DNA from 3 places in the Chungangia koreensis genome. Region 3 is predicted to be linked to each of the others. Evidence: predicted binding sites of a transcription regulator. Region 3 holds the regulator's gene; each other region holds the start of a gene.
What was found. The regulator LexA, encoded in region 3, represses DNA repair genes until DNA is damaged. The targets are predictions, from matches to a motif close to CNAACANNTGTTNG.

Region 1 (3,287 bases), on a different contig from region 3:
CTAATTATTTTCAGCGGTGGGCTTGGACCCACCAAGGATGATTTAACAAAAGAAACAATCGCCAAGCATTTGAGTGTGGAACTGATGTATAATCAGGCCGCTTTGCATTCAATTGAAGCTTTTTTCAATCGATTGAATCGACCGATGACAGAGAATAACCGGAAACAGGCACTTGTCCTGAATGGATCCAAGGTGCTTGTTAATCACCACGGTATGGCTCCTGGAATGATTTATGAACAAGAGGGAAGAACTTACATACTTTTGCCGGGACCGCCAAAAGAACTTGAGCCGATGTTCCAGTTTGAAGCAAAACCGTTCTTAGCTAAGAAAGTAGGCGGATATGAAACCATTAAATCCTTGGTTCTCCGCTTTTACGGTATTGGGGAAGCTGAACTGGAGCATAAAATTGAGGATCTATTGGATGCACAAGAAAACCCGACCATCGCCCCACTCGCTTCTGACGGTGAAGTGACACTCCGAATAACTGCTAAGGCAAATTCTGAAATAGAGGCAGCTAAGCTTATTTCTTCAGCTAAGACAGCTATTTTGGAGAGGGTAGGAGACTTTCAATATGGGATTGATGATGATTCCCTTACCTCTAAAGCAGCTGAACTCTTAATGGAAAAAGGGTTAACCATCTCAGCAGCTGAGAGTCTGACCGCTGGACTGTTCCAATCCGAACTGGCTGAAATTCCGGGAATCAGTTCAACTTTGGTCGGTGGAATAGTTACTTATACAGAACAAGCTAAAATCCATCAATTAGGTGTCGCTCAAGAAGTGATTGAACGGCATGGTGTAGTCAGTAAAGAATGTGCGATGGAGATGGCCGTGAGAGTGAAACAAAAGTTCGGCACGGATATCGGCGTTGGTCTGACTGGAGCAGCGGGGCCAGAAATGCATGACGGTCAGCCGGTGGGAACTGTATGGATCGCAATAGTGCTGAACGATGAAGAACCCGTTGCTTATCAATTAAAGTTATCGGGAATGAGGAATACGAACAGACTGAGGGCAGTTAAATCTACGATGAATTATTTGATTAAAATTTTAAAACAACTTCCTTAAGTTAGAGGGCGGCAAAATTCAATTTTGCCGCCCTGTTTTTCAGGAAAATGAATTTTCGGCGTCCTTTATTCGAAATTCCTTTCATTTTGCGCTTCAAAATTAACGAATAAATGTTCGCTTTTTTCTTGATTATTTCTCATAAAGCGAGTATAGTAGAGATAGATTCAAAGGGGTTAAGACCACTAAAGGAGGAAACAATTTGAGCGACCGTAAAGCAGCATTAGATATGGCGTTAAAACAAATAGAAAAACAATTCGGGAAAGGATCTGTCATGAAACTTGGCGAACAGACAGACCGTGAAATCTCGACTAGTTCGAGCGGATCTTTGGCGCTCGATGCAGCACTTGGAGTAGGCGGTTATCCACGTGGACGTATCATCGAAATCTACGGACCTGAAAGTTCAGGTAAAACAACTGTTGCTTTACATGCGATTGCAGAAGTTCAGGCAAACGGCGGTCAAGCTGCATTCATCGATGCAGAACATGCGTTAGATCCAGTTTATGCACAAAAACTTGGGGTCAATATCGACGAATTGCTATTGTCCCAGCCGGACACTGGTGAACAGGCACTTGAAATCGCAGAAGCATTGGTACGAAGTGGTGCAATCGATATCATTGTCATTGACTCTGTTGCAGCTCTTGTACCAAAAGCAGAAATCGAGGGCGAGATGGGAGATTCCCATATTGGTCTTCAAGCCCGTCTTATGTCACAGGCGCTTCGGAAACTGTCCGGTGCGATCAATAAGTCTAAGACAATTGCCATCTTCATTAACCAAATCCGTGAGAAAGTCGGCGTTATGTTCGGGAACCCGGAAGTTACTCCTGGTGGACGTGCCTTGAAGTTCTACAGTTCCGTGCGTCTTGAAGTCCGCCGTGCTGAAGCGATCAAGCAAGGACAAGAAATGGTGGGTAACCGTACGAAGCTTAAAGTTGTTAAAAACAAAGTCGCTCCACCATTCCGTACTGCAGAAGTAGATATCATGTACGGAGAAGGAATTTCTAAAGTTGGAGAAATCGTTGACATCGGTTCAGAATTGGATGTCATCCTTAAGAGTGGTTCGTGGTATTCATATAACGAAGAACGAATTGGACAAGGGCGTGAAAACGCAAAACAATTCTTGAAAGAGAACACAGCCATCCGTTATGAAATAGAGCAAAAAATCCGTGAATCTTTAGGGATGGCAGCTGCATCTTATACGATTGCATCCCATGAAGAGGAAGATGAAGAAGAACTGAAAGAACTTTCTTTACTGCTCGATGAAGAATAAAATTTGTACCCCCTCCGATTGAGGGGGTATTATTTTTGTCGAAATTGTGAAACCTTGACAGGAGATTTTTACATCTATACAATTGTATCTGTATACTTTCTCAACTTTAGAAATGCTTTAGGCAGTATGTTGAATCTCGATATACGAGCCGACTGAAAACGTTTTATATCTAGCAATAGGAGGTGACCATTATGGGTGATTTAATCATCTCCACTTTGCTTGGAATCTTTGTCGGTGCTATTGTTAGTTATTTTATTTTGAAAAAAGTGAACGATTCAAAAGTGAATGGTGCTAAAAACTCCGCTGAATTGATCTTGGAAGATGCAAGACGTGAAGCAGAATCATTGAAAAAAGAGGCACTATTGGAAGCCAAAGATGAAACTCACAGATTGCGAAATGAAGCTGAATCTGACATCCGCGAACGCCGTGCTGAATTACAAAAGCAGGAAAACCGGCTGTTACAGAGGGAAGAGAATCTTGACCGTAAGGATGATGCTCTGAACAAACGTGAAGCAGGCTTTGAGCGTAAAGAAAACGCCTTGGCTGACCGACAACAGCATATTGAACAGATGGAAAGCAAAGTGGAAGAACTTGTAGCAAAACAGCAAACCGAGCTTGAACGAATTTCCGCTTTGACTCGCGAAGAGGCCCGAAATATCCTTCTTGGCGAAGTTGAAAACGAATTGGCTACGGATATCGCTGTCATGACGAAAGAAGCAGAAACCCGTGCCAAGGAGGAATCGGACAAGAAAGCCCGTGAAATTCTTTCATTGGCCCTTCAAAGATTTGCTGCTGACCATGTTGCCGAGACGACCGTTTCAGTTGTCAATCTTCCAAATGATGAGATGAAAGGCCGGATCATCGGACGTGAAGGACGTAATATCCGCACGTTGGAGACATTGACCGGTATTGATCTAATCATTGATGACACACCAGAGGCGGTTATCCTATCCGGTTT
Region 2 (3,287 bases), on a different contig from region 3:
ATCAGATCATCAATCTGTCCTTCAATCGGCCGTACTTCAATCACTGGATCCAGCAAGCCTGTCGGACGGATGATTTGTTCGACCATTTCAGGTGTATGCTCCAACTCGTATGGACCTGGAGTGGCTGATACATAAACCGCCTGTGAAATATGCTTATCGAATTCTTCGAATGTCAACGGCCGGTTATCCAATGCGGAAGGTAAACGGAAACCGTGTTCCACAAGGACATTTTTCCGCGCTTGGTCACCGTTGAACATTCCACGGATTTGTGGAAGCGTTACGTGACTTTCATCTACCACTAATAGGAAGTCTTCCGGGAAGTAATCAAGGAGCGTATAAGGTGTCGCACCAGCCGGCCGTAGTGTTAAATGTCTGGAATAGTTCTCGATTCCTGAACAGAATCCCATCTCCCGCATCATTTCCAGGTCATAACGGGTCCTTTGTTCAAGTCGCTGTGCTTCCAATAACTTTTCATCCGCGCGAAGTTCCTTCAATCTTTCTTCCAGCTCAGTCTCGATATTTTCGATGGCTTTTACCATCTTTTCTTCTCGCGTAACGAAGTGGGAAGCCGGGAAGATCGCGACATGATCACGTTCGCCTAAAATCTCGCCTGTTAGTGCATCCACTTCTCGTATACGGTCAATTTCATCACCGAAAAATTCCACTCGAATGCATCGCTCGTCTCTGGATGCAGGGAATATTTCAACTACGTCCCCTCTGACCCGGAACGTACCGCGTACGAAATTGATGTCGTTCCTTTCATATTGAACATCGACCAGTTTCCGAAGGAGCTGATTCCGTTCAATCTCCATCCCTGTGCGAAGGGACACAACGAGTTCCCGATATTCCTTCGGCGAACCGAGACCATAAATACAGGAAACCGAAGCGATGACAATGACATCTTTCCGTTCAAATAAAGAAGACGTGGCCGAGTGCCGGAGCTTATCGATTTCATCGTTAATACTTGCATCCTTCTCCACATATGTATCCGTCTGAGGTACATACGCTTCTGGCTGATAGTAATCATAGTAACTGACAAAATATTCTACCGCGTTATTCGGGAAGAACTCTTTAAACTCCGAGTACAGCTGACCGGCGAGTGTTTTGTTATGTGCAATGACAAGCGTCGGCTTGTTGATTTCCTTAATAACATTCGATATGGTATATGTTTTCCCTGTTCCTGTCGCTCCTAACAAGGTTTGATGCCTTTTTCCTTCATTCAAACCCGCTACCAGCTGCCGAATCGCTTCCGGCTGGTCACCACCAGGCTGATAGGGGGCCTGCAAGTCAAATTGCTGTTCCATGCACACACTCCTCCTTTTAATGCTTCTATTTTAACATACCCACTTTATTAATACACGAAAAAAGCGAACGTGTGTTTTAAAATGAAAAAGACAAAAGAGAAGTTACTGGAACTTCCCTTTTAATGAGGATATCAACGATTGTTGAGTGTTTATCAACGATTCTTACCCTTATATCAACGATTATTTGGATATATCAACGATTGTTGACCACTTATCAACGATTATCGGGATATATCAACGATTCAACAAGTACCGCAATCGGAAGCGCGAAACTCCTACTGGATTTGGGATATCAACGATTATTAGGTGTTTATCAACGATTCTTACCCTTATATCAACGATTATTTGGATATATCAACGATTGTTGACCACTTATCAACGATTATCGGGATATATCAACGATTCTCACCAAAAAAGGTTAGTAAGTCCATTCCGTATTTTCTTCCTTTATTATTTCCATAAGGTATTAGGTTCGCACCTTCTAATAAGCGTGTAGCCAATTGAGCGTTATCAATCCCCAAAAACCTACGACACTCCCGGTTCGTTAGCTCTCCTCCAAATAGCATGAACCATTCGACTAACGTGTCCCGGTGAGCATGCCGATCGATGAATCCACACTGTGAGCAAATCCACCCCTTTTTCACTTTCTTCATCCCTAATTCCAGGCACTGTTTGCATTCGACGCCTGTTAAGATTTGCTCTAATTCAATCTTATAGTTTCTGCAAATCGGAAAAGGGTTAAAGACAATGTGGCTTTCAATCAGTTCACGTGCTAATAGTTGAAACGTTCCTCTGTCCATTTCTTTTCCGGGTTGGTGGATTTTCCTTAAGTAGACGGGGAGTTCGGAAGGGAACATGACTTTAAATGGGGGTTCGTTTTCAAAAATGGTGCTGGATCGAGCAAAGAGCACCGCTCCGTATACAGGGAGGTCAAATCCTCGATCGAAGAGCCACTCTTTCAACAGCATGATATTCTTCTCTACTTGGATTCCGGGGCAGTCAAAAGCGTCGACTTGTCCGCTCAACAACGTACGTTTCATCTGGCGTGGATTCATTTCAAATCTCACTTTGCCCGCAATGTTTTTCATTTCCAACACCATGACGTACGAAGGTGTAAAGTAGACGGTGTCGATTTGGAATTTGGAGTTGGCATCCAAATGCAGGTCATGGATGATTTCGTATTCGTGATTGAATTTGTTCAGCTTGAATGCCCGCTGTAAGATTTCTTCACCGCCGATTCCTGCTTGAGCGCTCAATCTTTTTCTCCGAATGAACGCATGGTTTTCATCTTCTAAAACCAGCCGCTTCTCTAATGCTAAAAGCCCCATCAGATTCAGCGATATAGATTTTTCTTTCAAAGCCACGTCCCCAACTCCCCTTTTTCGGGCATCGTATCACGGGGGTTCAACGCTGTCTATACGGTTTCAGATCATTGTATTTTGCTCTGCCAAATCGGGGCAAAATGCAATTTTCAGTCGGATTCTGATCAATTACACCCCATTTTGAAATCAAACCTTCATTTCCACCCCATCATCCCAAAATAAAACCGGCTCGCCTATGGGGGTGGGGTTCTCCCAGGCAAACCGGTTATTTATCATATGAAATTGACTTTCTGTTCCTCTTCCAAATTCATAAGCTCCGAAGTATATAGCATAAACGATTGTTTGTCTTTCTGATCCAACGACTCATCAATTAGTGACAGTAGACTGTTCTTTCTTTGTTCCCGATGGACATGATTTAAAAACAGGTCGAGATAAATGTCATTTAGCAGCTTTTCTGCCTCGCTCTTTGTCTGGTTCTTCCCGACTGCTTTCATAAATTCAGCATATGAATAATATTTATCCATTCTTCTCACCCCGGATGCCTTTTTTTTATTATAAGGAAATTTCCGAAGCTTCGCAATAATTAATTTGAAAATTCTATCAATGGTATTTTTGCCACATGCGGAGAATTGTGAGAATAGTCTTGTTTTTCTTCCAATAT
Region 3 (3,287 bases):
GGATTTACAAAGGCTTACTAAGCTATTTTGACGATCAATTGAACGAATAAAAAGAACCTGTTCACTTCGATTTGAACTGAACCCCGAATAGTGGACACTTTAATAAAAGTGACCCTATTCGGGGTTTTTGTCTGTTCAAAACCCCGTTATAATAGTTCAAATAGATGAAACGGGTGAGTGAATATGAGTAAAAGAATTTTTAATGAATCTCAACAGAGAATATTGGAACGCAATGAGGCTGTCCAAGCTGTTACCGATCGGTCGATTTCGTTTACTCCTGAATTCAAAATCAAGGCAGTTAACGAATACAAACAAGGGAAATCGCCTTCTGATATCTTCATCAATCAAGGGTTGACGTTGGACCTCATCGGTCCAAAGAAGCCGAAGGAATGCTTATCACGTTGGAGATCCACCTATGCCGTTTACGGCGAGGAAGGCTTTTATATAGAAAGGCGTGGAAAAGGCAGTACTGGGAGACCTCCTGTGAAAAATCAATCTGCGGAAAAGCGATTGGAAAAGGCTGAAGCGCGCATAAAATATCTGGAAGCTGAACTTGAACTTTTAAAAAAGCTCGAGGAACTCGAAAGGCAGGCGAGGAAGAGACACTAAAGCCATATGAGAAATATCAATTGATCAATGAAATCATTCGCAAATATAATTTACAGTACATGACGGCCTACCTTTGTACAGTGACGGAAGTAAGCCGAAGCGGATACTACGCTTGGTTGAAACAGTCGGACAACCGATCCGTAAAGGAGGAATCAGATTTCCTGGATTACCTTCTCCTAAAACAAATCTATGATGCAAAGAGAGGAAAAGCAGGTTATCGGGTCCTCCGGATGATTTTAGAGAATGACTATGGTGTCATCATGAATCCTAAGAAAATCCGGAGACTAACGAATAAGTTTGGGATGAGCGCGAAGATTCGCCGTATGAACCCATACAGAAAGCTGGCGAAGGCCACCCAAGAACACCGTACGGTGTCAAACCATCTGAATCGCGAGTTTAAGCAGGAAGAACCCCAGAAAGTATTCTTAACCGATATCACCTATCTTCACTACAGGAATGGGCAAACCGCTTACCTTTCCTGTGTTAAAGATTTGGCGACACGTGAGATTGTATCGTTTGATCTTTCAAGAAGCCTATCCATGGAGATTGTCTATCGGACTCTTGCCAGATTGAAAGAGTCATTGAATGGAAACATTCATCCTGAAGCCATCCTACATTCAGATCAGGGATTCCACTATACTCATCCTGAATACAGGAATCGAGTGAGGAAAATGGAACTTACACAGTCAATGTCCCGTAAGGGTAATTGCCTGGATAATGCCCCAATGGAATCATTCTTCGGCCATTTGAAAGACGAGTTAGACTATAGACAAGCAGAGGATTTTGAAACTCTTTATAAACTTGTGGCGGAGTATATCGAGGAGTACAATACTCAGAGATATCAATGGGATTTAAAAAAGATGACTCCGGTACAATACCGAAGCCATCTTTTGGCTGCCTAATTGGCAGGTTGCTTTTATTTAATTGTCCATTTTACAGGGCGCAGTTCAGATTCCAACGCTGTTTTTTTATACATTTGGTGATTTTAGTGGAGCGGTGGAAGAAGGAGCCAAGACCAGGCACCAAATACTTCGCCATAATGTAACGGTTCTTCTTTATTTCCACTTAAAATTCCCATGACTCAATCTCCTTTAATCATTCATTCATCCGTATTTTGTGGAAAAGGGAGGGGGTTATTCGCAAACAAAAAAACCGCTTGAAGTATCAAGCGGTCAAAGATTCCTTAATGAATTTGCCGGTACACGCCAACGACCTTACCGAGGATGGATACCTGTTCGACAATAATGGGTTCCATAGAGGAGTTTTCCGGTTGAAGCCTGAAATAAGATTTCTCTTTGAAGAATCGTTTGACAGTTGCTTCGTTTTCCTCTGTCATAGCTACTACAATATCTCCGTTATTAGCAGTTTGTTGTTGTTTGACGACGACGTAGTCACCATTTAATATCCCTGCTTCTATCATACTATTACCTACAATTTCAAGCATGAAGAGATGATCCTCCGACGTTCCGAATGATTCAGGTAGAGGGAAGTATTCTTCAATGTTTTCAACGGCAGTGATCGGAAGTCCGGCTGTAACTTTACCGACCAACGGAACATGAACAACTCCTGCTTTTACTGTGAAGTCAGAGTCTGGATCCAAAATTTCAATAGCCCTTGGTTTTGTGGGATCCCTTCTGATCAAGCCTTTACTTTCAAGTCGGGCTAAGTGGCCATGGACTGTTGAACTGGAAGCAAGCCCAACAGCTTCCCCGATTTCACGGACGGATGGTGGATATCCTTTTAAGCGGACTTGTTCCTTTATATATGCAAGGATATCTTCCTGCCTTTTTGATAGTTTCTTCAATTCCTTCACCTCTTTTTGGTATGTGGTCTGTCTATTCTTACATATAGTATAGCAATGTTCGTATAAGAATGCAAACATAGGTTCGAAATAAATTCTTGACAAGAAACAGATGTTCGTAATAAAATAAGAACATACATTCCGAACGAATATTCTTATTAGGGGTTGAATTTGATGAACTTCATTAAAAATAATTCTTTTATTTTATCCATTATTGCTTTAAGTGCCATACTTACATTGATTGCCGGACTTGTAATGGGGGAAGAAGAGCCCAATAAAACGATTGTGATCCATCAAGGGGATACACTCTGGACGTTAGCAGAACAATATAAGGGTGACCTTCCACACGAGGAATGGATCGCTTCAGTCATGGATGCAAACGACTTACACCATCCAGTAATCACATCTGGAAGCAAGCTGGTTATTCCAAGTTCACTAATGAAAACTGATCAGATTGCAGGCGAAATCTATTTGGCAGGCGAGAATCATTGAAAAATAAAAGCTGTGTTATTTACTGCAGAGTCAGCACGGAAAAAGAGTCGCAAGAGGTTTCTTTAGAACGACAAGAAGAGGAATTGAAATCATTTGCGGGTAAATTGGATTTGAAGGTTTCGAAAATCTTCACGGACAAACATAGCGGTTATGATGTAGAACGTGAAGGACTTCTGAGCTTATTGGAATTCGTAAAAAGTGCTGGTGTGGATGTCGTTTTGGTACAGGATGAAACTCGTCTTGGGAGAGGAAATGCCAGAATGGCGGTTTTGCACTTACTGCAGAAATCGGGTTCCGAAGTCTTTTCACTAAATGATGCTGGACCTGTTTCACTTAACGAGATGGATACGATGCTGCTTAATATATTGGCCATTGTAGAAGAATA

Region 1: recA (recombinase RecA) is a predicted target of LexA. The motif match lies at 1,166-1,179, and genes of this name have one in related genera.
Region 2: uvrB (excinuclease ABC subunit UvrB) is a predicted target of LexA. The motif match lies at 1,369-1,382, and genes of this name have one in related genera.

Annotation. Positions count from the first base shown of each region.
Region 1 covers NZ_JBHSEC010000002.1:15,234-18,520, reverse strand. Annotated here, with positions in the region: gene ACFOZY_RS01730 (competence/damage-inducible protein A) at 1-1,062, shown strand, start outside; gene recA (recombinase RecA) at 1,289-2,329, shown strand; gene rny (ribonuclease Y) at 2,521-3,287, shown strand, end outside.
Region 2 covers NZ_JBHSEC010000020.1:182,897-186,183, forward strand. Annotated here, with positions in the region: gene uvrB (excinuclease ABC subunit UvrB) at 1-1,304, opposite strand, end outside; gene ACFOZY_RS13860 (hypothetical protein) at 1,427-1,672, shown strand; gene ACFOZY_RS13865 (nuclease-related domain-containing protein) at 1,700-2,668, opposite strand; gene ACFOZY_RS13870 (IDEAL domain-containing protein) at 2,899-3,150, opposite strand.
Region 3 covers NZ_JBHSEC010000019.1:444,907-448,193, reverse strand. Annotated here, with positions in the region: gene ACFOZY_RS11420 (N-acetylmuramoyl-L-alanine amidase) at 1-50, shown strand, start outside; one part of gene ACFOZY_RS11415 (IS3 family transposase) at 184-562, shown strand; one part of gene ACFOZY_RS11415 (IS3 family transposase) at 562-1,511, shown strand; gene lexA (transcriptional repressor LexA) at 1,793-2,413, opposite strand; gene yneA (cell division suppressor protein YneA) at 2,585-2,902, shown strand; gene ACFOZY_RS11400 (YneB family resolvase-like protein) at 2,899-3,287, shown strand, end outside.